2 regions of the Streptomyces sp. NPDC054841 genome follow, and region 1 is predicted to be linked to the other one. Evidence: riboswitches for the same ligand, from Rfam matches in the RefSeq annotation. Region 1 holds a riboswitch; the other holds the start of a gene.

Region 1 (7,581 bases):
CAGCTGTGATCGTCACTGGTGAATTCACCCTTGCGCCGCTTGTCCCTGGGAGCCCTGCGCTCCTGGTGTGGCGACGACGCCATGAAGTTATCTCCCGGCGGCGGAGAGTGACGAATCATGGGGGCTGGATTGGCGGGAATTCGACGGTGCGGGGCGAAAAACCTTCGTTTCGAGCTACCGAAAGGTAATTGAAGCCTTTTCTATCGGCTTTGTCCGTCAGTGGGCCACCAGAAGGGCTTCGGAACCCACCGGCCGGTACCCGGCCTGCTGGAACGTCCGCACGCTGCGGGCGTTTCCCGGTGACTGCTGAGCCCATACATGCGCGCCGGGGACCAGATGGCGCGCCGCGACGGCCAGACGCACCCCGAGGCCCGCGCCACGCGCCTCCAGGTCCACCTCGATCGCGGCCTCCCAGCGCCCCGCGACTCCGCGGCCCAGCACCAGCACGCCGCCGTCCGCGGCCCAGACCCGCACGTCGTCGCGGAACTTCATGGCCCGCGCCACCCGCGGATGGGCCGGGTCCTCGATCGCCCGCAGTTCCAGCTCCGGCGGTCCGGGCCGCGTGTCGGCGACCGTCAGCAGGTCGATGGTGTTCATCGAACGGCCGGTTCTCGCCATCAGCGCGCTCAGGAAGCCGGGGTTCATCGTCGCCGCGAGCGCGTCGCCGGAGACGGTGGCCAGGGTGTCCCGTATCCACTGGGGGTCCTCGTCCGTGAAGACCACCGAGTGCGCGGTGAAGGCCAGCACCCCGGCGTCCCGCGGATTCGGCTGCGGCACCACCGTGGTCGTGCCGTCCGGCGGCGGGAACTGCCCGCGTGCCGCCGCTGCCAGGATCCGTGCCACCGCATCGCTCATGCCTCCATGGTCGCCGACCCGGGCCCCGGCCCCCGGAGCGCCCCCCAGGCCTGAATCGTGGCCCTTCGCCGATAACCTGACCTCCGTCAGTTATGCACCAAGAAGGGGTGGACCCAGTGGCGGACATCGAGACGGCGCGCAAGGCCTTCGAGCGGTACGACCTGAACGGCGACGGGCTGATCTCGGCCGCCGAGTACAAGAGCGTCATGGCGCAGCTGGGCGACTTCAACGTGACCGAGACGGTCGCCGAGGCCGTCATCAAGTCCAAGGACAGCGACGGCGACGGCCTGCTGACCTTCGACGAGTTCTGGGCGTCGCTCAACAAGGGCTGATGTCACCGGGCGCACCAGTGCGCACCAGTACGGCAGTGCGCATACGGCAGTACGCACCAGCACGGCCCCCGGCGAGTCCGTCGGGGGCCGTGGTCGCTCGTGCGTCAGGACGCGCAGCGGGTCACGCCGGCCACCCTGAAGGTGATCTTCTCGTCGGCCTTCCGCTCAGCACTCGATGATGTTCACCGCGAGGCCGCCGCGCGCGGTCTCCTTGTACTTCACCGACATGTCCGCACCGGTCTCCTTCATGGTCTTGATGACCTTGTCGAGGGAGACCTTGTGGCTGCCGTCGCCGCGCATCGCCATCCGCGCCGCCGTGACGGCCTTCACCGCCGCCATACCGTTGCGCTCGATGCACGGGATCTGGACGAGGCCGCCGACCGGGTCGCAGGTCAGGCCGAGATTGTGCTCCATGCCGATCTCCGCGGCGTTCTCCACCTGCTCGGGCGAGCCGCCCAGCACCTCGGCGAGCGCGCCCGCCGCCATCGAGCAGGCCGAGCCGACCTCGCCCTGGCAGCCGACCTCGGCGCCGGAGATCGAGGCGTTCTCCTTGAAGAGCATGCCGATCGCGCCGGCCGCGAGGAGGAAGCGGACGATGCCGTCCTCGTCGGCGCCGGGCACGAAGTTCATGTAGTAGTGCAGGACGGCAGGGATGATGCCCGCGGCGCCGTTCGTCGGCGCGGTGACGACGCGGCCGCCCGCCGCGTTCTCCTCGTTCACCGCCATCGCGTAGAGGGTGATCCACTCCATGGCGAGCGCCAGCGGGTCGCCCTCGGAGCGCAGCTTGCGCGCCGTCGTGGCGGCGCGGCGGCGGACCTTCAGACCGCCGGGCAGGATGCCTTCGCGGGACATGCCGCGCGAGACACAGGCCTGCATGACCCGCCAGATGTCCAGCAGCCCCTCGCGGATCTCCTCCTCGGTCCGCCAGGCCTTCTCGTTCTCCAGCATCAGCGCGGAGATCGACAGACCGGTCTCGCGGGAGAGCCGCAGCAGCTCGTCACCGGTGCGGAAGGGGTACCTCAGCACGGTGTCGTCGAGCTTGATCCGGTCCTCGCCGACCGCGTCCTCGTCGACGACGAAGCCGCCGCCCACCGAGTAGTAGGTCTTCTCCAGCAGCGTCGCGCCGTCGGCGTCGTACGCCCACAGGGTCATGCCGTTCGCGTGGTATGGGAGCGCCTTGCGGCGGTGCAGGACCAGGTCCTTGTCGAAGTCGAAGCCGATCTCGTGCACGCCGAGGACGCTGATCCGCTTGCTCGACTTGATCCGCTCGACCTGGTCGTCGGCGGTCTCGACGTCGACCGTACGCGGAGAGTTCCCCTCCAGGCCCAGCAGAACGGCCTTCGGGGTGCCGTGGCCATGGCCGGTCGCGCCGAGCGAGCCGTACAGCTCGGCGCGTACCGCGGTGGTGTGGGCCAGCACGCCCTCGTTCTTCAGGCGGCGGGCGAACAGGGCGGCAGCTCGCATCGGGCCCACCGTGTGGGAGCTGGAGGGGCCTATACCGATCGAGAACAGGTCGAAGACCGAGATGGCCACGGGGGTACTCCTAGGGGGTGGTAGACGTCGCTGTCTGCCAGGGTGGCGCAGAAGAACGAACGGGCGGTACGTGGTGCGGGGCACCGCATGCACCGGTGAGTGCGTGCGGTGCCCCGTTTGTTTTTGTCCTGTCTGTTGCGGCAGCCGTCAGCGGCTGCCGCGACTCCTACAGACCAGGGTAAAGCGGGTGCTTCGCGGCAAGGGCCGAGACCCGTGCCTTGAGGGCCGCACCGTCGTACGACGGCTTGAGCACCTCGGCGATGATGTCGGCGACCTCGCGGAAGTCCTCGGCATGGAAGCCGCGGGTCGCGAGCGCCGGCGTACCGATCCGCAGACCCGAGGTGACCATCGGCGGGCGAGGGTCGTTCGGGACGGCGTTCCGGTTGACCGTGATGCCGACCTCGTGGAGCCGGTCCTCGGCCTGCTGGCCGTCCAGCTCCGAGTGTCGCAGGTCGACGAGGACGAGGTGGACGTCCGTGCCGCCGGACAGGACCGAGACGCCGACCTGCTTGACGTCGTCCTGGACCAGACGCTCGGCGATGATCTTCGAGCCTTCGAGGGTGCGCTGCTGGCGCTCCTTGAACTCCTCCGAGGCGGCGACCTTGAAGGAGACCGCCTTGGCCGCGATCACGTGCTCCAGCGGACCACCCTGCTGACCGGGGAAGACCGCGGAGTTGATCTTCTTGGCCAGCTCGGCCGTGGAGAGGATCACGCCGCCGCGGGGGCCGCCCAGCGTCTTGTGGGTGGTCGTGGTCACGACATGGGCGTGCGGCACCGGGTTCGGGTGCAGACCGGCCGCGACCAGACCCGCGAAGTGGGCCATGTCGACCATCAGGTACGCGCCGACCTCGTCCGCGATCCGGCGGAACGCGGCGAAGTCCAGCTGGCGCGGGTACGCGGACCAGCCGGCCACGATCAGCTTCGGCTTGGACTCCTTGGCGAGCCGCTCGACCTCGGCCATGTCGACCTGGCCGGTGGCGTCGTCCACGTGGTACGCGACCACGTTGTAGAGCTTGCCGGAGAAGTTGATCTTCATGCCATGGGTCAGGTGCCCGCCGTGGGCGAGGTTCAGACCCATGATCGTGTCGCCCGGCTTCAGCAGCGCGAACATCGCGGCGGCGTTGGCCTGGGCGCCCGAGTGCGGCTGCACATTGGCGTGCTCGGCGCCGAACAGCTCCTTGATGCGGTCGATGGCGATCTGCTCGACGACATCGACGTGCTCGCAGCCGCCGTAGTAGCGGCGGCCCGGGTAACCCTCGGCGTACTTGTTGGTGAGGACGGAACCCTGGGCCTCCATGACCGCGACCGGAGCGAAGTTCTCCGAGGCGATCATTTCCAGGGTGGACTGCTGACGGTGGAGCTCGGCGTCGACGGCGGCGGCGACGTCCGGGTCGAGCTCATGGAGAGGGGTGTTGAGAAGCGACATCACGCGATCCCTAGGGTTTCTGGTCAGCTGGCGAAGTCGGTGTACTCGGCGGCGGAGAGCAGATCCTCCGGCTCCTCCGCGACGCGTACCTTGAACAGCCAGCCGCCCTCGAACGGGGCGGAGTTCACCAGCGACGGGTCGTCCACGACGTCCTGGTTGGCCTCGACGACCTCGCCGGTCACCGGGGAGTACAGGTCGCTGACCGACTTGGTCGACTCCAGCTCGCCGCAGGACTCGCCCGCGGTCACCGTGTCACCGACCTCCGGGAGCTGGACGTACACGACGTCGCCCAGGGCGTTCGCCGCGTGCTCCGTGATGCCGACCGTCGACACGCCGTCCTCGGCGGCCGACAGCCACTCGTGCTCCTTGCTGTAGCGCAGCTGCTGGGGGTTGCTCATGGCCTGAATTCTCCTGTACGCGGGGGAGTGCTGCTGATGGGGGCTGCTGGAGGGACTACTTCTGGCGCTTGTAGAAGGGGAGCGCCACGACCTCGTACGGCTCATGAGTACCGCGGATGTCGACTCCCACGCCCTCGGTGCCGGGCTCGGAGTGCGCCGCGTCCACATAGGCGATGGCGATCGGCTTGCCGAGGGTCGGGGACGGGGCTCCGGAGGTGACCTCGCCGATCACCTGGCCGCCGGAGACGACGGACATCCCGGCGCGCGGCACCCGGCGGCCCTCGGCGATCAGACCGACCAGCTTGCGCGGCGGGTTGGCGGCCGCACGCTCGGCGGCGGCCTCCAGGGCCGTACGGCCCACGAAGTCGCCCTCCTTCTCGAACTTCACGACCCGGCCCAGACCCGCGTCGAACGGGGTGAGCGAGGTGGTCAGCTCATGCCCGTACAGCGGCATGCCCGCCTCCAGGCGCAGCGTGTCGCGGCACGACAGGCCGCAGGGGATCAGGCCGGCGTCCCGGCCCGCGTCGGTCAGCGCCTGCCACAGCTTCTCGGCGTCGGCCGGGGCCACGAACAGCTCGAAGCCGTCCTCACCCGTGTAGCCGGTACGGGCGATCAGCGCCGGGACGCCGGCGACCGTGCCCGGCAGGCCCGCGTAGTACTTCAGCCCGTCCAGATCGGCGTCCGTGAGCGACTTCAGGATGCCGGGGGACTCGGGGCCCTGGACGGCGATCAGCGCGTACGCGTCGCGGTCGTCCCGTACGGCCGCGTCGAAGCCTCCGGCGCGCTCGGTCAGGGCGTCGAGGACGATCTGCGCGTTCGAGGCGTTGGCGACGACCATGTACTCCTGCTCGCCGAGCCGGTAGACGATCAGGTCGTCGAGGATTCCGCCGTTCTCCTGGCAGATCATGGTGTAGCGGGCGCGGCCCACGGCGACGCCGCCGATGTTGCCGACCAGCGCGTAGTCCAGCAGGGCGGCGGCCTGCGGCCCGGTGACGGTGATCTCACCCATGTGGGAGAGGTCGAAAAGACCGGCCTTGGTCCGTACGGCGTTGTGCTCGTCGCGCTCACTCGCGTACCGCAGCGGCATGTCCCAGCCGGCGAAATCGGTCATGGTCGCGCCCAGTGAGCGATGCAGGGCATCGAGGGCGGTGAGACGGGGGGCGTTGCTCATGGATGGGGCTCCCAGGGCATGACTGGCGAGGACGATCCTCCCCATCTGTCATCGAAACCTGAGAGGTTCATCACGACCACACGTGGGGGAGGTCGTGACTTGCACCTTGGGTGGAGCCACAGGAGCTGCGGCCCGCTTTTCAGATCTGCCTCATCGCGCGCGGTACGGGGCCTGAGAGATTCAAGGGAGGGACTTGCTCCTTCGGCGCCCGGCACACACAGTGGCCAGGACTCTCCCGCGCGGATTCAAGCGGCCGGTATGCAGTTGGCGGGCACATCATTGCACGGGTGCTCCGATCGGCAAATCACTTGTTGGTCATTACCTTTTCTTTAAGCTTCTTGGGCAGGGTCGAAGTGACCTGACAGGGGGAGAGCGATGACGGTGCAGCGGAGCGGTGCATATCTGACCCCGGCGGGAGTGCCCGCCCGGCCGGGCGTGCCCTCGCGCGGGCTGCTGGGCGCTGCCGCGCCCGCACCCGTCGTGCGCGACCTGCGGGACCGCGCGGGGCGCGGCCCACGAAGCCTGGTCTTCGGCCCGGGAGACGTGGTGGTGATCTCCGGGCTGCCGGGCAGCGGCAAGTCCACGCTGATACGGCGCGCGGCCGAGGCCGGCGGGATCGACTCACAGGACACCAGGGACCGCTGGGACCGGCGGATGCCCAGGCTGCTGCCGTACGCCGTGTACCGCCCCCTGGTCCGGGTCGCCCACTACGGCGGGCTCTGGCGTGCCCTGCGCTCCGGCGCGAGCGTGATCGTGCACGACTGCGGCACCCAGTCCTGGGTACGGCGCTGGCTGGCCCACGAGGCGCGCCGCCGTGGCCGTGCCCTCCATCTGGTCCTGCTCGACGTCACCCCGCACGTCGCCCGCGCGGGCCAGCGGGAGCGCGGCCGCGGAGTCTCCGGGTACGCCTTCGCCCGCCACCGCCGGGCGGTGGGCCGCCTGGTCCGCGACGCCCAGCGAGGCCGCCTGCCCGCGGGCTGCGCCTCGGCGGTCCTGCTGGACCGCGACGCGGCGCGAACGCTGCGCCGCATCGGCTTCGACGAGCCGGCCTGACCTCTGGGTCCGCCCCGGGACGCGCTGGGGGGCTGTGCTGGACCCCGCGCTGGGGCGTCGGCCTGGATCCGGCGCTGGGGCGCTGCCCGTGGATCCCGCGCTGGGGCGCTGCCCCGGATCCCGCGCTGGGGCGCTGCCCGTGGATCCCGCGCTGGGGCGCTGCCCCGGATCCCGTGCCGGGGCGCTGCCCCGGATCCGGCGCTGGTGCGCCGGTCTGGATCCCGCGCTGGGGCTCCGCCCGTGGACCCTGCGCTCGGGCGCTGCCCGTGGACCCCGTGCCGGGGCGCTGCCCCGGATCCGGCGCTGGGCTCCGCCCGTGGTCCCCCGGACTGAGGCTCCGCCCCTGGGCCCCGCGCCGAGGCTCCGGACCCGCGACTCAAACTTCCCCTTACGCCCTACGCGCCCTACGGCCTGCGGGCGTGGGGCCCAGCGGGGCTCGATTTTTCCAGCCCGTCCGGCGATTGAGGACACGGCCGAAGGCCGTACGGGGATGGCTGGTGGCTTGCCCCAGGCCTCGCTCGGGCTCCGCCCCGGACCCCGGACCGGCGCCTCAATGGTGGCGCGGCTCCGTTCGGACCTGTCCGGCGACTGGGGATGGACACACCGGCCCGCCCGGCGGTATCGGGAGCCCGGGGGCTCGCCCCCGGCGGTTCCGGCCCGCACTACCGCTACCCTGCTTCCGCAGGACATCGCGGCCCGCCAAAAGGGCCGGACGGGGAAGCAGGGATCGCACGTGGACACGACATGGCCCGCCAATGAGCTGGAAGAGGCCCTCGCCGCCTCCGTCGGCAACCCCGCCGCGGGTGGCCGGCT
Region 2 (7,581 bases), on a different contig from region 1:
AGGACGAGCAGGGTCTCCGACCGCAGTGTCCTCCGTGACAAACCTCCCTCGGGGAGCCAACCGGACTCACGTCCCGCCTCCGCCTGCACACCTGCCTCCTGTTGCCTCGTCCCGTCGCCACAGCTTGCCCGACGACGGCGCGGCGGACGAAGGCAGGGGCGCACGAGGACGTCGAGGCGCGGAGGCGTCGAGGCGGGGCGAGTGGCAGGGGCAGGGGCAGGGGCAGGGGCAAGCAGGAACGCGGGCTGCCGTGAGCGGTCAGCCCGCCGGCCAGACCGGCCAGGTGTGCACGGGATCGCCCAGATGCATCAGCTCGGAGTACCGGCGGGTGACGGCCGCCAGCGCGGCTTCCCGGTCCAGTCCGGACTCCAGGGCCCGGTGGAAGGCGTCCGCCTGCCAGGACGCGCCGTTCACCCGGCGCCGGCACCGCCCCTCGATGACCCCGAGGTAGAAATCGCGGTCCGCCGGCTCCACGTTCCACGCGTCCAGTCCGGCCGCGGCGAGCGGCAGCAGTTCGTCCCGTACGAGCTTGACGGCCGGTACGCGTGTCATGCCGCCGGAACGGCCCGGCCGCGGCCACTGGAGCTCGGCGTCGATGCCGTAACGGCACGCCGTGTCGAAATTGGCGGCGGCGACCTCGAACGGCATCCGGGTCCACACCGGCCGCGACTCCTCCGCCAGCGCCCGCACCAGCCCGTAGTAGAGCGCCGCGTTCGCCACCACGTCGGTGACGGTGGGCCCGGCCGGGAGGACCCGGTTCTCGACGCGCAGATGCGGTACGCCGTCGGCGAGTCCGTACACGGGACGGTTCCAGCGGTAGACCGTGCCGTTGTGCAGGACGAGCTCCTGCAGGCGCGGCACGCCGCCGTCGTCGAGCACCCGTAGCGGGTCCTCTTCGTCGCAGATCGGCAGCAGCGCCGGGAAGTACCGCAGGTTCTCCTCGAAGAGCTCGTACGCCGAGCCGACCCAGCACTCGCCGAACCAGGTCCTGGGCCGTACGCCCTGCGCCTGGAGCTCGGGCGGCCGGGTGTCGGTGGCCTGCTGGAACAGCGGCGGCCGGGACTCGCGCCACAGCTCCCTGCCGAACAGGAAGGGTGAGTTCGCGCCGACCGCGATCTGGACGGACGCGATCGCCTGCGCGGCGTTCCACACCTGGGCGAACCGGCCGGGGGTCACCTGGAGGTGCAACTGCACGGACGTACAGGCGGCTTCGGGCGCGATCGACGTCGAGGTGCAGCTCAGCCGCTCCACTCCCTCGATGTCGAGGGTGAAGTCCTCGCCGCGGGCGGCGACGATCTGGTCGTTGAGCAGGACGTAACGGTCGACCTCCGAGAGATTCGCGGAGACCAGGTCATGGCGGGTCAGCGTCGGGAGAATTCCGATCATCACGATCCCGGCGTCGACCTCGGCGGATTTGCGGTGGGCATATCCCAATCCGGTACGGAGCTCCTCCGCGAGCTGATCGAGAACTCGGCCGCCGAGCCGGTGGGGGGCTATGTTGACCTCCAGATTGAACATTCCCAGCTCGGTCTGGAAATCTCGGCTGGCTATCCGGTCGAGCACTTCAGCATTCATCATCCGCGGCAACCCGTCGGCCCCGGCGAGATTCAGCTCGATCTCCAGCCCCATCAGATTCTTGGGCCGATCGAACCTCTTCTCCGCCAGGAGCCTCCCCAGTCCCGCCAGACACTGCTGGAGCTTTCTCCGGTACCTTTGCCGATCGGACAGGTCGAACCCGCCTGCCACGACCTTCTCCCCCATGGAAGCACCCCTCCTCGAGTGGGCGGCCGACGGCGTCGGCCACTTACGTCACGGACGATAATGCCCAGGCCGAGTGATCCATAACGCCCCGCGCGCGACCGCGGACCGCTAGTCTGGTTCGGCATTCACGCGGCACATTCCTTCGGCATGGAGCGGTACGCAGTTACCGCTTCCCGATGCGTGGTCAAAACGCCGACGAGATTCGGCCGACCGCTCGTGGGGTAACACCCCAGGTGACGGCAGCGCGTTCATGGAAAATCATCAGAAACTCCCCGCCAGAAAGGCCGGATGCGCCCTTGAACGCAATAGCGGGGGCGGCTAGCAGAAGCATTGCGTGAACACGTGTCGTATAAACTCCGCGAACGAGGCAGAGAGTCGGCGCCCGGCCATGGAAATTCGGCCCCCTCTGGCCCACGCTGACAGTGCCGTCCGCATCTGCCCTCGCATCACCCTGTCTCTTGAGTGAGAGGCGACCCACCATGCCGCTGCTTGTTCCCCCTGCCCCCGCGCCTGCCCTGCGCAGCGTCCTCGCGGCACTCGGTTCCCCCGCCGCAGTCCGCGAGGCTCGTACTCCCGCCCTCCGTTCCGTCCAAGGAGCGGTGAGTGCCGAACTCCCGCTCCCCGTCCACGTGCTCGACCAGGTCGTCCCGCACGGCAGCCGCAGGCCACGCACCCGGCTGGCCGGCTGGCGGTTCCTCATCCGCAGCGGTGAGCGTGCCATCGCCGCCGCGGACACCATGCTGACCCCGGACGGCTGGGCCTTCTCGCACTTCTTCGAGGGCCCGTACATCGCCTCGACGGAGCGTGCGCTGCAGCAGGCGGAGGCCGTCCCCGGTGCGTATCAGCCACGGCTGCTGTCGGTACCCGAGCTGTACATGCTCACGCTGTGGCTGCACAGGAACACCGAGGCGGACGCGGCGGCGGGCAAGCCGGCGCCGGCCGATCTGCTGGTGCCGCTCGCCCCCGCGCCACCGGGTATCGCAGCCCACCGGGCACACCTGGTCGCGGATCTGCTGCCGGTGCTGACGCTGCGTGTCACCCCCGCGCCACTGCTCGGGTCGCCTGCCTGAGCGACGGGCACACGGTGTCCATGCCCCGTGACCTCAGGTCACGGGGCATGGACATGCCCCGTCCGGACTAGCCCACTCCGGCCACCCCGAACCACCCGAAGAGACGGTGCAGTTGGACTGAACCGTCCGCGCGGGTGATACGTCATTAAGTGTTAAGACGAGGTGCCGCTAAATCCCTGCGGATGTGACGCCCGTGGGGCAACACTGGGACCGGACCGAACAAGATACGGGGGGCGGCCATGAACACCGCATCGAGCCGCAGGACAGTCTCCACACCGCAGCGAAAGAACCCATCCATGTGCCAGCACCAGCCACCCTGCCCGAAAGCCGAATCCGCCGACCGGGAGGCCGCCCGTCTCGTGGCGCACCACCCGGAGCAGGGCTGGAGTCTGCTGTGCAACGGCGTCCTGCTCTTCGAGGACACCGGTGAGCTGCTCCCGGACGGGCAGATCATCGCCCCGCACCGGCCGCTGCGAGTGGTCACGGCAGCCTAGGGCAGCACCCGGGGCGGACGAGCCGCGCCGGACACAGCACCACACCGGACACCACACCGGACAACTGCACCGGACAACGACGGGCCGGCTCGGAGGCGATCTCCGAACCGGCCCTGACGCATGTCCGGGCGCGTCAGCCGTCGTACTCGTCGAGCGGCGGGCAGGAGCAGACCAGGTTACGGTCGCCGAACGCCCCGTCGATCCGGCGCACCGGCGGCCAGTACTTCTCCGCGGCCTGGACGCCGGCCGGGAAGACCGCCTCCTGGCGGGTGTAGGCGTGCTCCCACTCCCCGCCGAGCGCGGCCGCGGTGTGCGGCGCGTTGCGCAGCGGGTTGTCCTCCGCGGGCCACTCGCCCGCGGCGACCTTCTCGATCTCCGCGCGGATCGCGATCATCGCGTCGCAGAACCGGTCGATCTCGGTGAGGTCCTCGCTCTCGGTGGGCTCGATCATGAGCGTGCCGGCCACCGGGAACGACATCGTCGGCGCGTGGAAGCCGTAGTCGATCAGTCGCTTGGCGATGTCGTCGACGCTGACTCCGGTCGCCTTCGACAGCGGCCGCAGATCCACGATGCACTCGTGTGCGACGAGCCCGGCCGGACCGGTGTAGAGCACGGGGTAGTGCGGCTCCAGGCGCTTGGCGATGTAGTTCGCCGCGAGCACGGCGACCTGGGTGGCGCGCTTGAGGCCCTCGCCGCCCATCAGCCGGACGTACGCCCAGGAGATCGGCAGGATGCCGGCGGAGCCCCACGGGGCGGCGGAGATCGGTCCGACGCCCGTCTCGGGACCGGCGGTCGGCTGGAGCGGGTGGTTCGGGAGGTACGGGGCGAGGTGCTCGCGGACGCCGACCGGGCCGACGCCGGGGCCACCGCCGCCGTGCGGGATGCAGAAGGTCTTGTGCAGGTTGAGGTGCGAGACGTCGCCGCCGAACTTGCCCGGCTTGGCAAGGCCCACCAGCGCGTTGAGGTTGGCGCCGTCGACGTACACCTGGCCACCGGCCTCATGGACCTGGGCGCAGATGTCGGCGACGTGCTCCTCGAACACCCCGTGCGTCGAAGGGTACGTGATCATGAGCACGGACAGCTCGTCACGGTACTGCTCGATCTTGGCGCGCAGGTCCGCCACGTCGATCTCGCCGTCGTCGGCGGTCTTGACCACCACGACCTTCATTCCGGCCATCACCGCGCTGGCCGCGTTGGTGCCGTGCGCGGAGGACGGGATGAGGCAGACGGTGCGCTGGTCGTCGCCGTTGGCACGGTGGTACGCGCGCACCGCCAGCAGGCCGGCGAGCTCGCCCTGCGAGCCGGCGTTCGGCTGGATGGAGACCTTGTCGTAGCCGGTGACCTCGGAGAGACGTTCCTCCAGCTCACGGATGAGGGTGAGATAGCCCTGGGCCTGCTCGACCGGGGCGAAGGGGTGGATCTGGCCGAACTCCGGCCAGGTGACCGGCTCCATCTCGGTGGTCGCGTTCAGCTTCATGGTGCAGGAGCCGAGCGGGATCATGCCGCGGTCGAGCGCGTAGTCACGGTCGGCGAGCTTGCGCAGGTAGCGCAGCATCGCGGTCTCGGAGCGGTGCGCGTGGAAGACCGGGTGGGTGAGGACGTCATCGGTCCGCAGCAGGGCGGCCGGGAGGGTGTCGTCGACCGTCGCGTCGAGCGCCTCGATGTCGCCCTCGACGCCGAAGGCGGACCAGACGGCGGTGAGCTGGGCGCGGCCCGTGGTCTCGTCACAGGCGAGGGAGACCTGGTCGGCGTCCACGAGGTGCAGGTTGACCCCGTTCTCACGGGCGGCGGCGACGATGTCGGCGGCCTTGCCCGGGACCCGGGCGGTCAGCGTGTCGAAGTACGCGCCGTGCACGATCTCGACACCGCCGGCGCGCAGCCCCTCGGCGAGGATCGCGGCGTAGCGGTGGGTGCGGCGGGATATCGCCTTCAGGCCCTCGGGGCCGTGGTAGACGGCGTACATTCCGGCCATGACCGCGAGCAGCACCTGCGCGGTGCAGATGTTGCTGGTGGCCTTCTCGCGGCGGATGTGCTGCTCACGCGTCTGCAGCGCCAGGCGGTAGGCCTTGTTGCCGTCGGCGTCGACGGAGACGCCGACGAGGCGACCGGGCAGGCTGCGGGCGTGCTTGGCCTGGACCGCCATGTAACCGGCGTGCGGGCCGCCGAAGCCCATGGGGACGCCGAAGCGCTGGGTGGTGCCGACGGCGATGTCCGCGCCCAGCTCGCCGGGCGAGGTGAGCAGGGTCAGCGCCAGCAGGTCGGCAGCCACGGTGACGATCGCGCCGAGCTCATGGGCCTGCTCGATGACCGGCTTGATGTCGCGGACGGCGCCGGAAGCACCCGGGTACTGGAGCAGCACGCCGAAGACGCCACGCTCGGCGATCTGGGCCGGGATGCCCTCGCTGAGGTCGGCGACGACGACCTCGACACCGGTCGGCTCGGCGCGGGTCTCGATCACGGCGACGGTCTGCGGCAGGGTGTCGGCGTCGATCAGGAAGACGCCGTCCTTGACCTTGCCGACGCGGCGGGACAGCGCCATGGCCTCGGCGGCCGCAGTGCCCTCGTCGAGCAGCGAGGCCCCGGAGGTCGGCAGACCGGTCAGGTCCGCGACCATCGTCTGGAAGTTGAGCAGCGCCTCCAGCCGGCCCTGCGAGATCTCCGGCTGGTACGGCGTGTACGCCGTGTACCAGGCCGGGTTCTCCATGACGTTCCGCAGGATGACCGGCGGGGTGAACGTGCCGTAGTAGCCGAGGCCGATCATCGGCGCGAGCACCTCGTTGCGGTCCGCGAGGGAGCGCAGCTCGGCCAGGACCTCGGCCTCGGTACGGGCGTCGGGCAGGCCTAGCGCCTCGGCGCTCTTGATCACGTCCGGCACGGCGGCGCCGGTCAGCTCGTCCAGCGAGCCGTAGCCGACCTGCGCGAGCATCTTCGCCTGGGCTTCGGCGTCGGGGCCGATGTGGCGCTGCTCGAAGGGGGTGCCTCGCTCCAGCTGGGAGAGCGGAATGCGGTTGGCGGTCATTGCGGAGGCCTCCTGGTCATTGCGACCTGCGAGGGGCACCACGGCGCGGGTGCCCGGACGGCCTCCCCCTCTGTCATCTCAACCTGAGAGCTTCACCGGACCGCCCCGAGGGCAGCCCGGCTTTCACCGTCGGTGAGAGCGGATGCCGTCAAACGCCCGCCCTGCTTTCCAGAGTGACCTCGTCCGTGCGGTACAGGGGCCTGAGAGATTCCGGGGAGGATTTGCTCCTTCGGCGTCTCCGGCACTTTCACCGGAGCACTCTCCCGCACGGGGTCAACAGCCGCCTGCCAGCCTACCAGCGAGGTCTTGGCCTCAACCCTCGAGTGGCCGACGCCTCAGTTGTGCACTTTCGTAGTGTTCAGTGAACCGTTGTGTTCAGTGAACCGTTGCGACCTGTAGGAGGGACCGTGCAGACCGATATCGATCCGCGCAGCCTGATCGGCCGCAAGGCGTTCGACCGCAACGGCGCCAAGATCGGGACCGTGGACGAGGTGTATCTCGACGACGCGACGGGGGTCCCGGAGTGGGCGGCGGTACGCACGGGCCTGTTCAGCCGGGACGCGTTCGTGCCCCTGGAGCCCAGCGAACTCGCGGGCGACGGTTTGCACATCCCCTTCGAGCGGGCGCTGATCAAGGACGCCCCCGACTTCGGTGTCGGCCGGCACCTCTCCCCCGAGCAGGAGCTGCAGCTGTACCACCACTACGGACTCGACCTTCCCGCTCCGCCGGAGAAGCCGGCAGCCTCCCCCACACCCTCGCCGCCGCCCGCCTCCGACGACACCACTACGGACCCCCCGGGCACCGGCCCCGCATCCGGCCCGGGTTCCATATCCGACCGGGACTTCGGCCGGCTGGCGGGCCACGACGACGACTGATCCGGCGGCTGCCGCACCAGCGGCAGCGGCTCCGACGGCTCCAGCGCCGGATCGTCCACCGAGAAGGTCCGCACCCGCCCCGGGACGACCGACCAGGGCTCCTCGAAGCGGACGGTGACCCGACCGAGCCCACTGCCCTGAACCCATCCCGCTCCGTACTCGGCGTGCCGCACATCATGGCCCGCGGCCCAGCGCCGCTCGGCCGGAGGCAGCTCCTCCTGCGGCGGCTCCTCGCCTCCAGGACGGTGCTCAGAAGCCCCGGTTCCCTCCTCGTCCGCGTGCTCGCCGGCTGCGGCCTGCGCGAACAGATCCTCCTGGGTGTAGTCGGCCAGGCCGCTGACTCCGACGCCCAGCAGCCGGAC

What was found. Region 1 has a riboswitch for glycine ahead of gcvT (glycine cleavage system aminomethyltransferase GcvT). Riboswitches for the same ligand answer to the same signal wherever they lie in the genome.
Region 2: another riboswitch for glycine. It lies ahead of gcvP (aminomethyl-transferring glycine dehydrogenase); the one in region 1 lies ahead of gcvT (glycine cleavage system aminomethyltransferase GcvT).

What each region holds. Positions count from the first base shown of each region.
Region 1 is NZ_JBSGZO010000118.1:340-7,920, reverse strand. Features, by position in the region: gene ACWGI8_RS17880 (tRNA-dependent cyclodipeptide synthase) at 1-16, opposite strand, end outside; gene ACWGI8_RS17875 (GNAT family N-acetyltransferase) at 217-855, opposite strand; gene ACWGI8_RS17870 (EF-hand domain-containing protein) at 972-1,187, shown strand; gene ACWGI8_RS17865 (L-serine ammonia-lyase) at 1,353-2,720, opposite strand; gene glyA (serine hydroxymethyltransferase) at 2,887-4,146, opposite strand; gene gcvH (glycine cleavage system protein GcvH) at 4,170-4,544, opposite strand; gene gcvT (glycine cleavage system aminomethyltransferase GcvT) at 4,600-5,715, opposite strand; glycine riboswitch at 5,866-5,963, opposite strand; gene ACWGI8_RS17845 (AAA family ATPase) at 6,091-6,768, shown strand; partial or broken gene ACWGI8_RS17840 (SseB family protein) at 7,502-7,581, shown strand, end outside.
Region 2 is NZ_JBSGZO010000292.1:3,433-11,013, reverse strand. Features, by position in the region: partial or broken gene ACWGI8_RS29975 (CPBP family intramembrane glutamate endopeptidase) at 1-89, opposite strand, end outside; gene ACWGI8_RS29970 (glutamate-cysteine ligase family protein) at 259-1,761, opposite strand; gene ACWGI8_RS29965 (hypothetical protein) at 2,241-2,831, shown strand; gene ACWGI8_RS29960 (DUF5999 family protein) at 3,128-3,325, shown strand; gene gcvP (aminomethyl-transferring glycine dehydrogenase) at 3,459-6,344, opposite strand; glycine riboswitch at 6,523-6,620, opposite strand; partial or broken gene ACWGI8_RS29950 (PRC-barrel domain-containing protein) at 6,716-6,883, shown strand; gene ACWGI8_RS29945 (DNA polymerase IV) at 7,045-7,581, opposite strand, start outside.